2 regions of the Peribacillus sp. SIMBA_075 genome follow, and region 2 is predicted to be linked to the other one. Evidence: riboswitches for the same ligand, from Rfam matches in the RefSeq annotation. Region 2 holds a riboswitch; the other holds the start of a gene.

Region 1 (9,938 bases), on a different contig from region 2:
ATACTATTCAATTTATTTGCTGCTTGTGCAGCCAGCTCTGCATTGCTAATCGCTAGTTCCCCTGAATCCACTCCGCGTGTAACGATATCCCCCCCCATCAATCGAAGGATCTCACTCGCATTTCCGCGAATGATTTGGAAAGTAACCTTACTTAGGAGCTCTGTGACTTTCTCTGTCCGATAGGAGGTGGCACCCACTCCCACCGGGTCCAAAATGACTGGGATATTCAGGGCATTTGCCGTCTTGCCGGCAATCTCCATTGCTTCTAAGGCTTTATCATCAATCGTACCGAAATTCAGGACCAATGCATTCGCTAATTTGACCATATCCGCCACTTCACTGGGGCTCGATGTCATTACAGGTGAGCCACCGATGGCAAGGGTGACATTGGCACAGTCGTTGACCGTAACAAAGTTGGTGATTTGGTGAACGAGAGGTTTTCTTTCTCGTACTTTCACGAATAAATCGGCTGCAGCAACATTCATATTAAGTCACTCCGTTCTTTTTTTGAAAATGAATGAAAATGATGGACAGGTCCATGCCCCCTACCGATTGAAAAGCTATTACGTATCGCTTCGGAAATATAGGTTTTGGCCTGTTCAATCGACTCTTTCAATGGCAGTCCATTTGCCAGGTTGGATGTAATGGCGGATGATAGGGTACAGCCTGTACCATGTGTGTTTTGTGTATGAATGCGTTCTCCCTTGATCCATTGGAAGTCAGTTCCATCATAAAAAAGATCGTTTGGATTTCCTGCTGCATGGCCCCCTTTAAGTAAAACGGCTTTAGAACCTAGTTCATGTATGGATATGCATGCCCTGTAAAAATCTTGTTTCGTTCGAATCGACAAGCCAGTAAGGACTTCCGCTTCTGGTACATTCGGGGTTACAAGTGTTGCAAGCGGAAGCAATTCCATTTTTAAGGCAGTGACAGCTTTTTCGTCTAGCAAATGGTGGCCGCTTTTTGAAATCATGACTGGGTCAAGGATAACGATGGAAGGTAAGTAGGTTTTAATGGACGCAGCGACTGTTTTCACTATTTCTTTTGATCCAAGCATTCCTATTTTTACTGCATCGACATGAATATCCTCAAAGATGGCAGCAATTTGATCCGAGATGATAGCTGTTTCGATGGCCTGAACTGAACGCACTTCCATTGTGTTTTGTGCAGTAACGGCTGTAATGGCAGACATTCCAAAGACACCATGTGCAGAAAATGTTTTTAAATCTGCTTGTATTCCAGCACCGCCCCCTGAATCAGAGCCTGCGATGGTTAATGCTGTTTTCATAAAAAATCCCCTTCATATAATTATTTTTTAGAAGTATGTTAAGTAATATGAAAGCTAAAAGCGCACCTGCGAATGAACTAAGCATAAAAGCTGGTAAAAAACCAAAAAGAGCAGCTTTTTCCCCCAATAGGAGGAGTGCAAGTGGATAACAGGCCAGGGATCCGAGAATGCCGGTCCCAATCACTTCCCCTAGACAGGCGAATTTCAAGCTTTGTGTTTTTCGATAAAGGACGGCAGCCAATAGTGCACCTATCATGCTGCCAGGAAAGGCGAAAATTGAACCGGTACCAGACATGTTTCTAATGATGGAAACTAATAAAGCTTGTGTTACCGAATAGGCAGGTCCCAATAAAACGGCTGTCAGGACATTTGCCAGATGCTGTATCGGGAAGATTTTAGCAAATCCGACAGGGATGAAAATAATTGAACTGGTCAGAGTCGTTATACCCGTGATCATGGCAGTCAACGTCATTTTCTTGATTGGATTCATCATCATGTCAATACCTACAGTGGCCAATCCTGTTCATTTTGAACCATATCCCAGAATAAATATTCATATCGGGAAGTCACCAAAAAGTGCTTTTCTAATCTCAGAAGTTCCTTTTCAGGCATGCCTCTTGTTAATTCTTCCAATAAAGCAATCAGCCACTTGTGTGCCTCACCGAATTCAGGAGATGAATAGGACCTTATCCAATCTGCGTAGCGGTTGTTTTCCAATGCTTCACCATTTTGTTTTTTTAATATCAAACCGATTTCGTAATAATCCCAAGCACATGGTAGGAGACAAGCGATGAGGTCTGCCAAAGTCCCATGCTGAGCTGCATTTAGCATGTAACCCGTATAGGCTAAAGTGGTAGGCGTAGGTTCTGTTTCTTCCAATTCCTTGGTACTGATTCCGAATTCCGAAGCATATTGCCGATGGATATCCATTTCCACTTGAAGAGTTTCGTTTAAAATACTGGAAAATCTTGCCATGGTTTCGATATTATGAGCTTTGATGACACCTAGAGCAAAAAGCTTGGAATATTCCATGAGATAGATATAGTCCTGCTTCAAATAATAAGAAAACTTCTTTTCAGGTAGCGTGCCGTTTCCAATTGCCTGGACAAAGGGATGTGAATGGTTCCTTTTCCAAATTTCTTTTGCCCGTCCATGAAGTCTTTCACTGAAGGTTTCTAATTTAGTATTCTCCATTGTTCATCCTCCTTTAGAATAGATCCCCTATTTACATCCATAAAAAAAACCGCTCCTGAATACGGAACGGGGTAGATGGATAAAGTCTGCAAATGGACGATATCATCCACTTCCCTCCGCCGGTATGAGCCGGTTCAGGTTCAAAGGGTCCGGAACTAATTCCATCTCAGTCTAAAAAAAGACTCCCCTAGTGGTGTGAATTGTATGTAATTACTGACATCATATCAGAAAGACAAGAAAATGCAACCCACATTTGAAAGGGGAAACCCATTTATGGCAAGTGGAAAAGGAAGAACCAGGTAATTGACTTTTGATGTTTATTGGGATAAAATCATTTCTACATCATTTATATATTGAATTCTTATCCAGAGAGGTGGAGGGACTTGGCCCAAAGAAACCTCGGCAGCAGACCCATTTTGGGAACTGTGCTAAATCCAACAAGCATTTGCTTGGAAGATAAGAAGAGCCGTACGGACACTGTAAGCCTCTTCTTGAATTAGAAGAGGCTTTTATTTTTGCGGAATAACGTTTAGTGGCATACTAGAAAAGGTATATATAATTTGGTGAAATCAAACCGGTTAATACAGTTTAGCTCAACTAGAAGCGGGCTCTATGATGACTAGGAAAGGAGCCATTTACATGGCAGAATTATTTAAGAGGATTGAACAGAGGAAGGCAATGCTTATTGAAGAGTTATTGGCCAATGGAGTATACAAAACCTCTGATGAAAGGCACCTTTATGATGCCCCGTTAAAAGTACTTGAAAATGAATATAAGATTGTAATAAATAGACCAAATAATGAGTCTCCTTCGGAATGGATGACATAGTATCCGATAGGCTATAATCTTGGGATAAGGAATATGATGTAAGCATTCGCAGTCTATACTTGTGGATGCTTTTTTTATTTATGTTTATATAGGGGATGACACAATATATACATATTTAGAAAATGAAATAGGCTTTTTGTCACATTTAAACTGTAAAATTACACATTTAATTTCAAAAAAATAGTTGATTTTAACTATAAGTTTCATTATGATGAAGGTGTAAAAAAATTGAATAAATGGGAGGTGGCTTGATGCTTTGCCAGAAGGTAACTGTAGAAAAAGTAGAAGAGAAGAGACAAGAAATGATTAAATTGGCGGCAATTTATGGTTTAACAAGTCTTCTAACTGTTCAAGCAAGCCAAGAATTGGATACGCTGTTGAATGCTTTAACAAATAAAAGAGATTCTGAATATTTTTCCCTTAAGAAAGTATATAGGTATTTCTAAATTCTCCATTTCGGCCTCGTTTAATCTGAAAAAGGCTACTGCTCAAGGCAATAGCTTTTAAATGAATATTTTAATTATCGACACGTTTCCCAAGTATAATCAAATCTCTTTCAATGCCATCGAGCTCTGCAACTCGAGGCAAATTTGCCCATTTTTCAAACCCAAATTTTGAAAAAAGCTTCAGGCTAGGTATATTGTGGGCAAAAATGAAACCTAATAAAGTCTTCACCCCTAATTTAGGGCTCACTTCAATTGCCTTTTGAATCGAAATTTGTCCGATTCCTTTTCCCCGGAAATAATCATCGATATAAATGCTGATTTCGGCCGTAGAATCATAAGCTGGCCGGCCATAGAAAGATTGAAAGCTCATCCATCCTGCAGTTTGCCCTTCTATAGTAATGATATATAGCGGTCGACTTTCTGAATGATGTTCCTCAAACCATTTAACCCTCGATTGTACGGATACAGGTTCCGTATCTGCCGTGACCATTCTTGAAGCAATTGTCGAATTATATATTTCAACGATTCTGGGTAAATCCGAAAGTGCTGCCTCCCTAAACTCTATGTGCTCTGCCATCATTTAAACTCCTATCTATCATTTATATTCAATCTCCAGAATAATGGGTATCATCCCGCTTACATAAAGGCCGGAGAATGAAGCCCAATCCATTGAAAGTTTTATATTATCATACACTCTTTACTATTTATCTGACAATTCATTTTTGTATGTTAAAACTACAGATTTTTGGGTATTTAAAATGATGAAATACTTCATAGTAAATAGACAAAAGGAGAAACCAATGAAAAAAGTAGCAGGTTTGTTAATTATTGTACTAGTTATTTGTTTTGCTGCATATAAATTTCAGGCCTCGGAGTCGAAAGATGTGCAAAGGGTAATGGCTTTTGGAGATTCGTTAACCTATGGAAAAGGGGATAAGGACGGGGAGGGATATGTAGAAGGTCTGGAGGATGAATTGAATAATCCGGAATCGGAACAAAAAGTGAGTTTTTGGAATTACGGGATAAAAGGTCAGGAAACGGATGGGATCATGAATCAGCTTGATGATTACCGCATTAAATCGAAACTTGATAAAGCCGATACTTTCATCGTTTATATTGGAACCAATGACTTGATCAATAGTAACGGCGGTGACTTGAAGAAAATAAGTGATCGAAAAATCGATGAGGGTAAACGGGAGTATATCAACCATCTTGATAAGATTACTTCGACACTGATAAAGGCAAACGATAAAGCGGATATACTTGTAGTGGGACTGTATAATCCGATTAAAGATAATCAAAAACTTGAAAAGCACATCCAAGATTATAACCAATCAATAATGGGAATATCGAAAAAGGATAAAAGGATGGTATTCATTCCTACAAATGATCTTTTTGAGAATAAAAAGAAAACCGAGTATTTCAGTGATAAGATTCATCCCAATGAAAAGGGATATCAGCTCATTACGAATCGGATTTTGGAAAGTTATCATTTCAAATGAAAGTAAAAATGCACAGAAGGCTGAATTATACCCCGGATAACGGACATACATAAAAAAGTGTCCCTTATCCGGGTTTTTTTGAGATTGAGACTGTTCCCATTGATTTAATGGCTGCTGTTCTTACTTTTGCTTATGCGGGCGTATTTTACTTTTATCCCTATTTATGCTGAGGCATTAGGTATGACATCTATTACAAGTTATTTCTTTGTAATCTTCGCACTCTTTATAAAACTGTCACGTCCATTTGTTGGAAAACTATTTGATCGTAATGGAGCAAATCATATAGTCTATCCATTCGTATTAATTTTTATCATAGGTATGATCATTTTGAGTCAAGCACATTCCATGAATGCATTTTTAAGTGCGGGAGCAATCATAGGGGAAGAGTTTGGTGTTCTTCAACCTGCTATGCAAACTCTTCTGTTCAGTCAGTAAATACTGAGCGAAAAGGGTTAGCAACTTCAACGTTTTTTTTATTCAATGATTTAGGTGTGGCATTAGGTTCCTTCACTATAGGTATTGTCTCCTCACATACTACCTATAGTTTTGTATATATAGTATGTGAGCTGTAATAATTTTTCTTTATGTTCTTTATTATTGCTTACAACATCGCAAAGTCATTGCTATTTGGAGCTATATGGAATTTCGGAAGTTATTTGTATTAGGTAAATTTTACCTTTATGACTATCATAGAGCTTTTTGAAAAAGAGACAACTATAAATCGGTTCGTTTCGTCAAAAAGCATTATTATTTTACACATTCATATAGAAAATGGAATAATTAAAGGAGATTAGCTAGGCCATAAGAGGAGATGCTATAAATGAAAATATCAGGGGAGAACTTTTAATTGGGGTCAAAGGACTATCGGATGAACAACTGGACGCCCATCCTGAAGAAGGACGTTGGAGCATCATTCAGATATTGGATCATTTATATTTAATGGAGAGGGCCATAACAAGGATATTGCCGATAAATTGAAAAGCGATGAAAGCATTCCAGCTGTGGATAAACCAATCGAGCTTACTTTAAATCGAGAATTGAAGGTTCTGGCCCCGCCATTTGTCATTCCGTCAGAATCATTCCAAACTTTGAGCAAGGTTAAGGATAAGTTGTCCGAATCCCGCAAAGCCTTTATACAAGTCGTTGATCATGCAAAACGAAATGATCTCGAACAAAAGTCTTTTCCTCACCCTTTGTTTAAAGAATTAGGCTTGAAGCAATGGGTTACTTTCGTGGGACTTCATGAAAAACGGCATTTAATGCAAATAGAAGAATTGAAATCAAAGTTATAATAGAAGAAAAACTCATCCTTCTTTGGTTGAGTTTTTCACTTTCTGACTGTTATTCGTAAAGGAAGGATTTTTCAGTGAAAGCTACTTGGGTAAGGACATGTTTGGTATTGGGCTTTTTCGGATTATTGTTGGGGCTCTTGTTCAAGTATATGCTGCCGCCTGATCTAGATGAAATCAAACTGACTGACGAGCTTAATCCGATCGTCGCCGAAAAAAAAGATGAGCTCATTCAACAGGCTAATGACAAAGGCATCCCGGTAATCATTACAGCGGGGTTCCGGTCAGTAGCCGAGCAAAATGAACTCTATGAAAAAGGCCGATTAACCAAGGGCAAAGTCGTAACGAATGCAAAAGGAGGGGAGTCGCTTCATAATTTCGGTTTGGCGATAGATTTTGCCCTCCTTAACAAACAAGGCGAGGCCATTTGGGATATGGGTTATGATGGCAATCATAATGGGAAGTCGGATTGGATGGAAGTCGTAACCATCGCTAAAGGGTTAGGTTTTGATTGGGGCGGGGATTGGGCAGGGTTTAAGGATTATCCTCATTTACAAATGACATTTGGCTTGAGCCTGCGTGAGCTGCAACAAGGCAAGCAACCAAAAGGGCAGTGAAAGGTTATTTTAAGGCCGAATAATTTTGACTAATAGCAGGAAAATAAGCATGTATATTGCTTTACAGGTAAGAATTCGATAAAGTGGACTAGTGAGAAATCAGACAAAAAGGAGTGCAGTCACCATGGAAGAAATAAAACATTGCCGGGATTCTTTGGTCATAAAAACAAGCCTTGTCCTCCCGCCGGATACAAATAATATTGGTACGATGTTCGGAGGCAAATTAATGGCATACATTGATGATGTAGCGGCTATATCCGCCATGCGGCATGCGAGAAGCAACGTCGTGACGGCATCAACTGATTCTGTCGATTTCCTGCACCCTATTCACGAAGGAAATGCAGTTTGCCTTGAAAGCTTCGTGACGTATACGGGCAGAACATCAATGGAAATCATCGTAAAGGTGATTGCGGAGGATTTAGTTACAGGAGATCGGAATTTATGCGTCATTTCCTTTTTGACCTTTGTTGCCATTAATGAAGTAGGTAAACCAATTCCGGTTCCGCGTTTGGTTCCCGAAACAGAGATGGAAATGAATTTAAATGAATCGGCAAAACAACGGGCCCAAATAAGGAAAAAAAGAAGAGAAGATACACAGTTCATTGCAAGTACCTTCGGTGTGAAACTGCCATGGACCGATCAATCAAATCCAGGATTATATAAATAAGATACAGTACCTTCAGCAGTTCATTGCCAGGGGTTCAAAATTTTTGGGGAACTCTCATGAATTGGTTTTATACAGTGATTTATATAAAATACCTGATAGATGCTTTTTTACCCAAATGGGGCACATACGTGAAAAGACGCTTGGACAGCCAAGCGTCTTTTTCTGTTACCATGTAGGATTGGATACCATCCTTTTAGTCATCACTTGCTAAAATACCAAAGAAACGTAAGATGTTAATGAAAAGGTTAATGAAATCAAGATATAGATTCAGGGCCATGAGTGGTACTTCTTCGGCTGTTACCCCGTAATGCTTCATTCGATTGAAATCATATAAAATATAACCACTGAAAACTAAAATACCAATAAATGAAAAGACCAGCATGGCTGTAGAGCTTAATGGAAAGAAAATGTTGAAAAGGCTAATGACCACTAAAGCCAGCAAGGCTGCAAATAACATGCCTCCCAAGAAAGAAAGATCCCTTTTGGTGGTTGTCGCATAAACCGCCAGTCCTCCAAATACAACTGTCGTCGTAACACCGGCTAAGATTACCACATTTGCCCCTGCAGCTGCTAAGTAGTGTGCAATGATCGGATAGGTGGTTATTCCTGAAATTAACGTAAAACTATACAAGAATGTGTACCCGATAGATTTTTTCCTCCGCATGATGAATGCTCCAATCAACATGGCGATCTCGAGGATCGCTAAGGGAAGAAACAAGGATGGCGGAATAAAAGTGCCGAGAGCCATCCCTAAAACGGAAACTGCTAGAGATAACGCGAACGTCCTCATCACGGAAGGCATATATGTTTGTACAGTTTGTGAATACATTCAATCACCTCATCATTTATTTGCTACCGATTTCTACGGATCTGTTTTAAAAAGGTTTCATTACATTTAATAAATTTAGTTGTTTTTTCGAAAGTATCGAAATATATATGAAATAATTACCTATTTTATGATATCCTTACAATTAAACTAACTTTTCTGAAATATTAAAATATTTTTATTCTAAATCATATTAAGGTATGTAAATCGATATGTTCAATAAATAGATATAAACTTATCGATAGTTATTTAAGAATAATAAATTTTTAAATAATCGTTCTGCACAAATAACCGGGCTTCATAACTTTACTGTATAACAGTCATAAAGAAAATGATTTTTTATTGCAGAAAAATATTCCTGTAGTTATAAAATATGAAAAAAATGTGATTATTTTGGATGAAAACTATTGTATAAATGTAAAAAATTGATTAAAATTTTAAATAATTATCAGAAGATTAGTTATTTTCTCGATAAAATAGTTTAGGGGGATCAAGGATGAAGAAAGCTATTTTGCAAATAGAGAACCTAACTACCTCATTTCGAATCCGTAACAAATATCATGCAGCGGTGGATGATGTTTCATTTACGGTGAATGAAAATGAAATTGTTGCAGTTGTTGGTGAATCAGGTTGTGGAAAGAGTGCATTGGCCTTATCTATCATGCAATTACATAATAAGCAGAGAACGAAATCCGAAGGAACCATAAATTATAAAGGCCAAAATCTACTAAAGTTGAATGATATGCAAATGAATAAAGTCCGTGGTAAGGAAATGGGCATGATATTCCAGGAACCTTTAACGGCTTTGAACCCGCTCATGACCATTGGAAAACAGATCGAGGAGAATCTTGATTACCATACTGAACTTTCCAGGGATGAAAAAAAGAACAGGACAATAGAGCTTTTGACACAAGTCGGAATTCCTTATCCTGAACGGACGTACAAGCAATATCCACATGAGCTCTCGGGTGGAATGCGGCAAAGGGCGATGATTTCGATTGCCATTGCTTGCAACCCTGCACTGGTCATTGCCGATGAACCCACGACGGCACTGGATGTTACGATTCAAGCGCAAATACTTGATTTGCTGAAAGATATCCAAAGCAGGACAAAAATGGGGATCATCTTAATTACACATGATCTGAGCGTCGTTGCAGAGGTCGCTGACAGGATCGTTGTCATGTATGCCGGACAGGTAGTGGAAACGGGATTTGTTAAAGAGATATTCAATAATCCGCTGCATCCATATACGAGGTCGTTATTAAATTCGATTCCTTCGGC
Region 2 (9,938 bases):
TCTTCGCGAAGAGCTGGGTGAAAATGGCCATCGATATGCAAAACAAAATTTTCTATGGTCAAAAAATATTCAAGGGCTCATTAACGTGATGGAAGCATCTAGCTGACGGCATATCTGGAAAAGTGGAGGTAAAAATGGCGAAGAAGGTATGTATGTTTGTGTGGAATCATTTTACCAACGATGCACGGGTTCTAAGGGAGTGCACTGCCCTTACTGAAGAAGGTTATGAAGTCGACTTAATTGCCATTCATAACTGGAAAAATGAAGAATTACAAAAAAAAGAGAAACATAAAAATGGATTTAATGTCATTCGAGTGAATAATCGCTGGGATAGACTTAATAGAGTACTTAGAATCGTGAAAAAAGTGAAAAATAAGATGTTTGAATTGACCGTTCTCACTTTATTGGTTTGGAATACCTTGTTGAACATGAACCTGATTACGGGCTGGATCAGTACTGTCGTATTGGTGAGTGTTATGGCGCTTCTTGCAATAATCGCCACAATTGTTACGAAAACAAAACTACCGAATCTTTTGACAAGAAGCTATATTTTTTTTCAAATGGTTCATTACGGACGTAAAAAGAAATATGACTTTTATCATTCGAATGATTTGAATACGTTAATGCAGGGAGCGATCAGCAGTAAATTTCTAAGACGTAAAAAGCTCATATATGATTCTCATGAAGTTCAAACGAGCAGAACCGGTTATAATAGCCGGATTTACGGGATAATGGAAAAGTTTCTATTAAAATTTGTCGACGAAATGATTGCCGAAAATCATACTCGTGCTAAATATAATGAAGACTTATACGGTCTGTATCCGAAAGTGGTCCATAACTACCCAATCCCTACATTGCCTGAGGAAAGTACAGTCGTGGATTTACACGAGTTGCTCAAGCTGCCAGAGGACGAGCCGATATTGTTATATCAAGGCGGCATTCAAACGGGCAGGGGGTTAGAGAAAGTGGTTGAGGCAGTGCCGATGATGGAAGCTGGAACGCTTGTTTTCATTGGAGATGGAAAGATCAAGCCTGAATTAATAAAAAAGGTAGAGGCAATGGGCCTCGAACATCGGGTGAAATTTATCCCGAAGGTGCCTGTTGATGATTTGCTTCATTATACGAAAAACGCATATTTAGGTTTTCAGGTATTGAATAATGTCTGCTTTAATCATTATTCAGCTTCTTCCAATAAGTTGTTTGAATATATGATGAGCGGAGTTCCTGTCATCGCCTGCAGCTTTCCAGAAATTCAAAAGGTAGTAGACACTGAGAAAGTTGGTATGTGCGTCGACTCCCATGATCCCCGTTCTATTGCAGACGGAGTCAATTATTTATTAAAGCATCCAGAAAAAAGAGCGGAAATGAGCAGCAACTGTCTGAAAGCCCGCCTAAAATACAATTGGAAGCAAGAGAAAGAAATCTTCATCCAAATCTATCAATCAGCTTAACAAAACTAGAATACTAGAAGAAAATATGATGAGGAGTGGTTATTATGAAATTATGTACAATGGGACTAGGTTATATAGGACTTCCAACATCTTTAATGTTCGCAAAACATGGAGTAGATGTTGTTGGCGTGGATATCCATCCTGATGTTATTAATAAATTGAATAATGGAAAGCTCCATATTGAAGAACCTGGACTAGAAGAAGTGTTAAATGAAGTGCTAGATGCCAAAAGATTTCGTGCTGCCTTGAATCCTGAGCCTGCGGATGTTTTCATCATTGCGGTCCCAACTCCAAACAATGAAGATCAACACCAATCGTGTGATCTTACCTATGTTATACAAGCAACTTCAAGTATTCTTCCTTTTGTTCAGAAGGGAAATGTCATCATTATTGAATCGACGATTGCACCAAGGAGCATGGATGATCATATCAAGCCATTGATTGAGATGTCAGGGCTAACGATCGGGAAAGATATCTTTCTCGTACATTGTCCGGAACGTGTCTTGCCTGGGAGAATACTAGAAGAATTGGTGCATAATAACCGAATCGTCGGCGGCATTACAGAAGCCTGCTCCTACAAAGGAAGCCTTGTCTATGAAACTTTCGTTAAAGGGGAAATCATTCGTACGGATGCGAAAACGGCTGAAATGTCCAAGTTGATGGAAAATACCTTCCGTGATGTGAATATTGCTCTTGCGAATGAGTTGGCTAAAGTTTGCTTCCAATTGGATATCAATGTATTGGATGTCATATCAATGGCAAATAAGCATCCACGTGTAAATATTCATCAACCAGGACCAGGGGTAGGTGGACATTGTCTCGCGGTCGATCCTTATTTCATTGTCGCTAAAGCTCCTGAGACAGCTAGAATCATCAAATTAGCCCGCGACACGAACGTTTCTATGCCGTATTATATCGTCAATTGTGTCAGGATGTTACTTGAAGGTATCCGTAAACCGAAGGTAGCGGTTTTTGGACTTGCCTACAAAGGAAATGTAGATGATATCCGTGAAAGCCCGGCCATTGATGTTGTAAATATCCTGATGAGCATGGATCAGGTGGAAGTATCTTTGCATGACCCACATGTCCAATCTGGAAAAATGCCAGTCGTTTCTGTCGAAGACGCTGTAAAGGATGCCGACCTGATTCTTGTCTTAACTGATCATAATGAATTTAAAGAAATGGATTATGACAAACTTTCGAATAAGATGGCTCATAAAATAATTTTGGATACTCGAAATTGCATTGATGCAAATAAACATAACACCCAAATTGTCAACTTAGGCAATGTATTCGAATATAAAACAGAGCATTTGAAAGAAGTAAGGAACAAAATGATTATCTAATAAACAACTGCTTCTGCTGCAAGGCCGGAAATGGATAGGATAGAGAATAAAGGGTGTTGACTCAGTCAGCACCCTTTAAGTTTTGCAACATGTTAAAAAATCATTTGAAATAATAATAGGATGAACCTGTAATTTTTTATTTGCAGCGAAGTCTATATTAGTTAGGAGGAGGTGGGGCGGGCAAGAGGAGTGGTTTTATAGTATGGAAAATGGATGACGAACTTCTCGTTTATTATATGGCCAGCAGGATGTATAGGATTGGTTCAGGAGACCTTTCCCCGGGCTTTCTGAACAAATGGAATGATAGCCACTAGCTGGAACATAGGAGACAGATTCTTGGCTGTTTTTAATTCAAAAGTATAGATTGGATAATACTATATGTTCTGTAAATATGACTTCCTATGCGGACATGTGAAGAGCAGATTTGGTTTGCCTGGCGCTTCAGGCTAATGTGTGGCTTTTACAGCAGTGAGATTGTAATGGTTGATTTTTTGCTCAGCTTAGTCAGTTTATAAAGAAAGGACCAAGCAAGGGCTTGGTCCTTTTGGGTACAATTTATTATGCTGTCGGGCCGCCAAGTTCTTCGATTTCACTTGGAACGCTTCCGAATTTTTTAAAGTTTTCACGGAATTGGGCAGCAAGAGCTGTTGCTGCTTGTGTATATGCAGCAGAATCTTCCCAAGTCTTGATTGGTTGAAGCACTTCGTCAGGAACACCAGGAACATGAAGTGGAATATCCAAACCAAAGATATCGTCTTTAATTGTCTCGATATTTGCCAATTCGCCTTCAAGTGCCGCTTGTACCATCGCGCGAGTGTAAGCAAGTTTCATACGGCTGCCAGTTCCGTATGCACCGCCAGTCCATCCAGTGTTGACAAGGTATACCTTTGCGTTGTGCTCGTCAATTTTATCTCCAAGCATTTCAGCATAGCGTGTAGCCGGAAGCGGTAAGAATGGTGAACCGAAACATGTTGAAAATGTAGCTTCCGGTGAAGTTACTCCTCTTTCAGTACCAGCCAATTTACTTGTGTACCCACTTAGGAAATGGAACATTGCCTGTTCCTTGGAAAGCTTGCTGATTGGAGGCAGTACGCCTGAAGCATCAGCTGTTAAGAAAATGATTGTATTTGGGTGTCCTGCGATACTTGGGCTCACGATGTTATCGATCGCTTGCATTTGGTATGCAGCACGAGTGTTTTCTGTTAATGAACTATCATCATAGTTCGCTTCACGTGTTTCAGGATCAACAACTACGTTTTCCAATACGGCACCGAAACGGATCGCATCGAAAATTTGTGGTTCTTTTTCGCGTGAAAGGTTGATCGTTTTCGCATAACAGCCGCCTTCGATGTTGAAAACACCGTTAGAAGACCAGCCGTGCTCGTCATCGCCAATCAGTTTACGATTAGTGTCTGCGGATAACGTTGTTTTACCTGTACCGGACAGTCCGAAGAATAAAGCGACGTCCCCTTCACGTCCTACGTTAGCAGAGCAATGCATTGGAAGGATTCCAGCCTCTGGAAGTAAGTAGTTCATGATCGAGAAGATCGATTTTTTCATTTCTCCTGCATATTCCGTTCCGCCGATAAGGATGGTGCGGCGTTCAAATGAAACGATGATGAAAGTTTCAGAAGAAGTTCCGTCCACTTCTGGATCTGCTTTGAAATTAGGTGCCGAAAGTATTGTGAATTCTGATTCGTGACCTCTTAGTTCCTCTTCGTTTGGACGGATGAACAAAGTATGGGCGAAAAGATTATGCCAAGCATATTCATTAACAACTTGGATAGGAAGGCGTGATGATTCGTCTGCACCAGCGAAACCTTTGAAAACAAAAATCTCTTCTTTTGCTTTTAGGTAGTCAACTACTTTATTATATAGTTTATTGAACACATCTTCGGAAATTGGCCGGTTCACTGAACCCCAATCGACTTTATCTTTAACAGATGCTTCTTCCACGATATATTTATCTTTAGGTGAACGACCAGTATATTTGCCGGTTTCAGCTTTTACTGCGCCAGTTGATGTTAAAACGCCTTCGTTTCTGCTCAATACCTTTTCAACCAATTGAGGAACTGAAAGTTGAGTTTGAACATTGTTTCCTGTTAATAATTGGTGTAACTCATTAGAAACATCTACAGAATTCATATATGAGGTACCTTCCTTTGTTTAAGTTTTTATATTACAATTAGTATAACACATTCATTTAAATAGTCTATACTATTTATTTTTTTTTGTGATAATTTTCAACTGGCCGCATTAATCATTTTAAATGGGAAGGAACCGAGTCAGGATGATCGCATATACTTTCATGGAAGCATCTTAATTTTGAATGGTAAATCATGATGCCTTTCCAATTCTTGTTCTCAATGTTCTATTATTAATGGCAATTTTCATTATTTCTATTCGCCCTGGCTTGGAAACCCTTTAAGGACGTTGAACCAACACGTATTTTCACGTGAACGCCATTATGGGGGAAATGTTCTTTTTTAGAAAAGCATTGACAAATTCCAACCAGATACGATAATATCTTAAATTGTACGGATTCTCTTATCCCGAGTTGGTGGAGGGACAGGCCCTTTGAAACCCAGCAACCTGCCATATTGAACTTGACTCCAAGACCGATCGCCGAAAATAAAGCGATGGTTCTTCAAGGAATAGTGGTGATGGTGCTAACCTGAGCAAGGTAAAAAACCCTTGAACGATAAGAGTGAAAGGATAGAAGACAGAATTTTAAACCTTTCCTCATTTGCCAGGGAAGGTTTTTGTGTTTTTAATAAGTAATTCTGTGTCTATAGTTGAAACTAATGAGGGAAACGAGTTCCGTAAAAAATCAGGCTTATGCCTACAACATACTAACTTCCAAGGAGGAAATATGATGTCAAAGAAACGTCTATTTACTTCTGAATCTGTTACAGAGGGCCATCCGGACAAGATTTGTGATCAGATTTCAGATTCCATTTTAGATGCTATCCTTGCTAAGGATGCAAATGCACGTGTTGCGTGCGAAACAAGTGTAACAACAGGTCTTGTGCTTGTTGCTGGAGAAATTACAACATCCGCTTACGTGGATATTCCGCGTATCGTTCGTGATACGATTGCAGGAATTGGCTACACACGTGCGAAATACGGTTTCGATGCTGAAACTTGTGCTGTATTGAGTTCAATTGATGAGCAGTCTGCCGATATCGCAGCTGGCGTCGATAAAGCATTGGAAGCTCGTGAAGGACACATGTCAGAGGAAGAAATCGATGCAATCGGTGCAGGGGACCAAGGTCTTATGTTCGGATTTGCCTGTAATGAAACTGAAGAGCTTATGCCGCTTCCGATCTCATTGGCACATAAACTTTCATTCCGACTGGCTCAAGTTCGTAAAGATGAAACGCTTGCTTACTTACGCCCTGATGGTAAAACACAGGTAACTGTGGAGTATGATGAGAATAACCGTCCTGTACGTGTTGATACGATCGTTATCTCTACACAGCATGATGCAGAAATTACGCTTGAACAAATTCAAGCAGATTTAAAAGAACATGTAATCAAAGCAGTTGTTCCAGCTGAATTGATCGATGCTGAAACTAAGTACTTCATCAACCCGACTGGCCGTTTCGTAATTGGCGGACCTCAAGGGGATGCTGGTCTTACTGGACGTAAAATCATCGTTGATACGTATGGCGGATACGCTCGTCACGGCGGCGGTGCATTCTCTGGTAAGGATGCTACTAAAGTTGACCGTTCTGCAGCATATGCTGCTCGTTACGTTGCGAAAAACATCGTGGCAGCTGGCCTGGCTGACAAAGCGGAAGTTCAATTGGCATACGCAATTGGTGTGGCAGAGCCTGTATCGATCTCGATTGATACATTCGGAACTGGTACTGTTAGCGAAGAAGTCCTTGTTGACCTAGTTCGCGCTAACTTCGACCTTCGTCCAGCCGGTATCATCAAAATGCTTGATCTTCGTCGCCCGATTTACAAACAAACAGCTGCATACGGACACTTTGGCCGTACAGATGTCGATCTTCCATGGGAACGCACAGATAAAGCAGAAACATTAAAAGCACAAGCATAATCAATAAATGAAAAGGTGTCCCGCTTATAGCGGACACCTTTTTTTATTGATTTATTTTGCCGTCAGAGGGAGTAATTCAAGAAATCCCATAGAAATCCACTCACGTGCATATACCCGTGAGATTGGCTCATTTACTCGTGAGATTGGGCGTTTACTCGTGAGTTTGGTTCATTTACTCGTGAATTTGGCTCGAATACTCGTGAGTTTGGTGCGAATACTCGTGAGTTTGGTACGAATACTCGTGAGTTTGGGCGAATACTCGTGAGTTTGGTGCGAATACTCGTGAGTTTGGTGCGAATACTCGTGAGGTTGGTGCATATACTCGTGAGATTGGTGCGAATACTCGTGAGATTGGTGCGAATACTCGTGAGTTTGGTTCATTTACTCGTGAATTTGGCTCGTTTACTCGTGAGTTTGGTTCATTTACTCGTGAATTTGGCTCATATACTCGTGAGTTCGTAAGTTTGGTGCGTCCTATAAGTTCCCGCTATATTCAGTTTATTTTATACGTTCTGCCGTTTTGTAGTATTGCCCTTTTTCAGCATATTCGCGTACGATACGTTCCATATCCTGACGGTCTTCTTCGTTGATTTCACGAATGACCTTAGCTGGGCGTCCGAATGCCAACATGTTCGGTGGAATGACTTTGCCTTGGGGAACGAGACTGCCTGCACCTATAAAAGCCCCTTCGCCGATTTCCGCTGCATCAAGCACAATCGAGCCCATGCCGATCAAAGCTCCTTTTCGGATTTTACAGCTATGTAAAATGACCTGATGGCCAATGGTTACTTCATCCTCGATGATCAATGGATTATTTGGGCTTTGGTGCAGAACGCTGTTATCCTGTATACTGACTTTGTTCCCAATGATGGTTGGGGATACATCGCCGCGTATGACGGAATTGAACCAAATTGACGATTCTTCACCAATTTTCACATCACCTGTCACGACAGCATTTTCAGCAATATAAGCGCTTTCAGCGATATCAGGTTCTTTACCTTTAAACGGATAAATAATCATTTTCAATCATTTCCTTTCCGAAGTGAATGTTTTTATGTATTATTTTAATATACCGTATGCAAATACACTTGGCTATTTATAATATAAATGTACAACTTGTTAGGTTTCTTTTTTGGCGAAAATCACGAATATGGTTATAATTTATATATATTATTTTAACTATCATGGATCGTATACAACAAGTGAAAAGTGAAAGGGGGATTTCGAATGTGGAAATGGGAGACAGAAGGAGACGCAAAAGGCGTCATTGTCATCATTCATGGGGCGATGGAACATCACGGCCGTTATAAGTGGTTAACACAAATGTGGCTTTCAGCTGGATACAATGTCGTCATGGGCGACCTTCCAGGGCAGGGTATGACAACTCGCGCCTACCGGGGACATATCGATTCCTTTGATGAATATTTAGACGAAGTGAAAAGCTGGATAGAAGAGGCTTACGAATATTCGTTGCCGGTCTTTTTACTTGGACATAGCATGGGCGGTTTGATTTCGATACGCCTTCTTCAGGAAGAGGAATGGGACATTGCAGGGGTGATTCTTTCTTCTCCATGTTTAGGCCTCGTGACGAAGCCGCGGAAGTTCCTGACAACCATCTCGCATGGTTTGAACATCACGATGCCTCAGTTAAGGGTAGATTCCGGATTGACACCTGAAATGGCGACGAGAAGTGCGGAAATTCGTGAATCCGATAGAAACGATACATTATATATCACGAAGGTTTCGATTCGCTGGTATCGCGAGCTTGCACAGGCGATGAAGGATGCTTTTGAAGAGATTCCCGAATTTCAGGATGTGCCGCTTTTGGTCATGCAGGGCGGAGATGACCGAATCGTGAATAAGAAGGCGGTTCGTGAGTGGTTTAATTATAACCTGGCCAGTGAAAAGCAATATAAGGAATGGCCGAAGCTTTATCATGAAATCTTCAACGAACCTGAGCGTGATGATGTATTCCAATATGCGCTGAGTTTTGTTGAAAATCGTTTAAAGATATTAGGGTATGTCGTTTGATCGGTAAATCCTGCGGGATAATTGAAAAAGCTGCTGAAGTGAGACATTCAGCAGCTTTTTTTATTTGAAATGGATCAACCTGCTTTTGTAAGCAATTCGTACGATTTGATGACCGGTGCCCAAAAAGTAACCGGATACATAAATTGGCTCAAATGTGTAAGTTCATTTTTATTGGATAAGGCGGTGGATAGGAGATAGATGGATTTAAAGCTCAAGTCATTAGCGAATAAATCTAAAAGCGTCGCTTTCATATTCATGATTTCATCATGGTTTTGTGTGGAAATCACTAAATCGAGCTGTGGCAGGAACTTATCAAAATGATTTTCAAATTGTTTGAGGTCTTCCATGTTTTTTTGTTTTTCTGTCAATGAATTAAGCGATCTGACAAAATTCCCGTACTCTTCACTCGAATCCCTTTTGATTCTTTCTGTCAATATATCGGTCAGTAATGAAATAGGCAACTGTTCCATTTTTTCTACACCCTCTTATCTATTTTCTTTAATTATAATTATTATAGACAAAAAATTCAAAAAGTTATGATTGGAAATTTGCTGCCGATCATTTGAGGGGTAGCCATTTCCTTCAAATGAAAAAACACCGTTCCGAAAGAACGGTGTCAGGAGCGATCATCTCTTTTCAATCGCCACAATGAATGGCGGATTGTTGGCTTGGTTGATGAAGCCGTATTTCAGGATATGCGCTTTTTGTTGAGGGAAGTCCTGTACATAATCCATCAATGCATCCCGTTCAGCCGATCCTCCTGGATGTCCATGGTAAATGACGAGGATGATGATGCCTTCAGGTGCAAGCATCTCGAACAGCTGTTCAATAGCTGATATCGTCGTATCTGCTTGGGTGATGATTGATTTGTCACCGCCAGGAAGGTAGCCTAGGTTGAATATGGCACCTGTGATCTTTCCGGAATGTTCTTTTCTGATATATTTGCTGAGTTGTTCATGCCCATCGTGAATGAGGGTGCAGTGTTCCTGTAAATTCTCGGACATCAGTTTGGCCGCTGTGATTTGGAGTGCTTCTTTCTGAATG

What was found. A riboswitch is a leader RNA that binds a small molecule or an ion and turns the genes downstream of it on or off. The one in region 2 is predicted to bind S-adenosylmethionine.
Region 1: it holds a riboswitch for S-adenosylmethionine, as region 2 does, so the genes downstream of both, SB775_RS05605 (Fur-regulated basic protein FbpA) here and metK (methionine adenosyltransferase) in region 2, are expected to answer to the same signal.

The regions. Positions count from the first base shown of each region.
Region 1 covers NZ_JAWRYN010000004.1:161,949-171,886, forward strand. The annotation lists gene thiM (hydroxyethylthiazole kinase) at 1-485, opposite strand, end outside; gene thiD (bifunctional hydroxymethylpyrimidine kinase/phosphomethylpyrimidine kinase) at 482-1,288, opposite strand; gene thiW (energy coupling factor transporter S component ThiW) at 1,257-1,778, opposite strand; gene tenA (thiaminase II) at 1,793-2,482, opposite strand; TPP riboswitch at 2,577-2,681, opposite strand; SAM riboswitch class I at 2,841-2,945, shown strand; gene SB775_RS05605 (Fur-regulated basic protein FbpA) at 3,122-3,310, shown strand; gene SB775_RS05610 (aspartyl-phosphate phosphatase Spo0E family protein) at 3,562-3,756, shown strand; gene SB775_RS05615 (GNAT family N-acetyltransferase) at 3,827-4,333, opposite strand; gene SB775_RS05620 (DUF459 domain-containing protein) at 4,557-5,258, shown strand; gene SB775_RS05625 (MFS transporter) at 5,385-5,693, shown strand; gene SB775_RS05630 (DinB family protein) at 6,075-6,236, shown strand; gene SB775_RS05635 (hypothetical protein) at 6,161-6,550, shown strand; gene SB775_RS05640 (M15 family metallopeptidase) at 6,625-7,164, shown strand; gene SB775_RS05645 (acyl-CoA thioesterase) at 7,289-7,831, shown strand; gene SB775_RS05650 (Bax inhibitor-1/YccA family protein) at 8,025-8,660, opposite strand; gene SB775_RS05655 (ABC transporter ATP-binding protein) at 9,154-9,938, shown strand, end outside.
Region 2 covers NZ_JAWRYN010000031.1:43,151-53,088, reverse strand. The annotation lists gene SB775_RS19405 (glycosyltransferase family 4 protein) at 1-106, shown strand, start outside; gene SB775_RS19400 (glycosyltransferase) at 135-1,451, shown strand; gene SB775_RS19395 (nucleotide sugar dehydrogenase) at 1,496-2,797, shown strand; gene pckA (phosphoenolpyruvate carboxykinase (ATP)) at 3,356-4,942, opposite strand; SAM riboswitch class I at 5,342-5,505, shown strand; gene metK (methionine adenosyltransferase) at 5,670-6,863, shown strand; gene SB775_RS19380 (hypothetical protein) at 6,871-7,128, shown strand; gene SB775_RS19375 (hypothetical protein) at 7,125-7,325, shown strand; gene SB775_RS19370 (gamma carbonic anhydrase) at 7,362-7,880, opposite strand; gene SB775_RS19365 (alpha/beta hydrolase) at 8,091-8,894, shown strand; gene SB775_RS19360 (hypothetical protein) at 8,969-9,364, opposite strand; gene mnmM (tRNA 5-(aminomethyl)-2-thiouridylate-methyltransferase MnmM) at 9,521-9,938, opposite strand, start outside.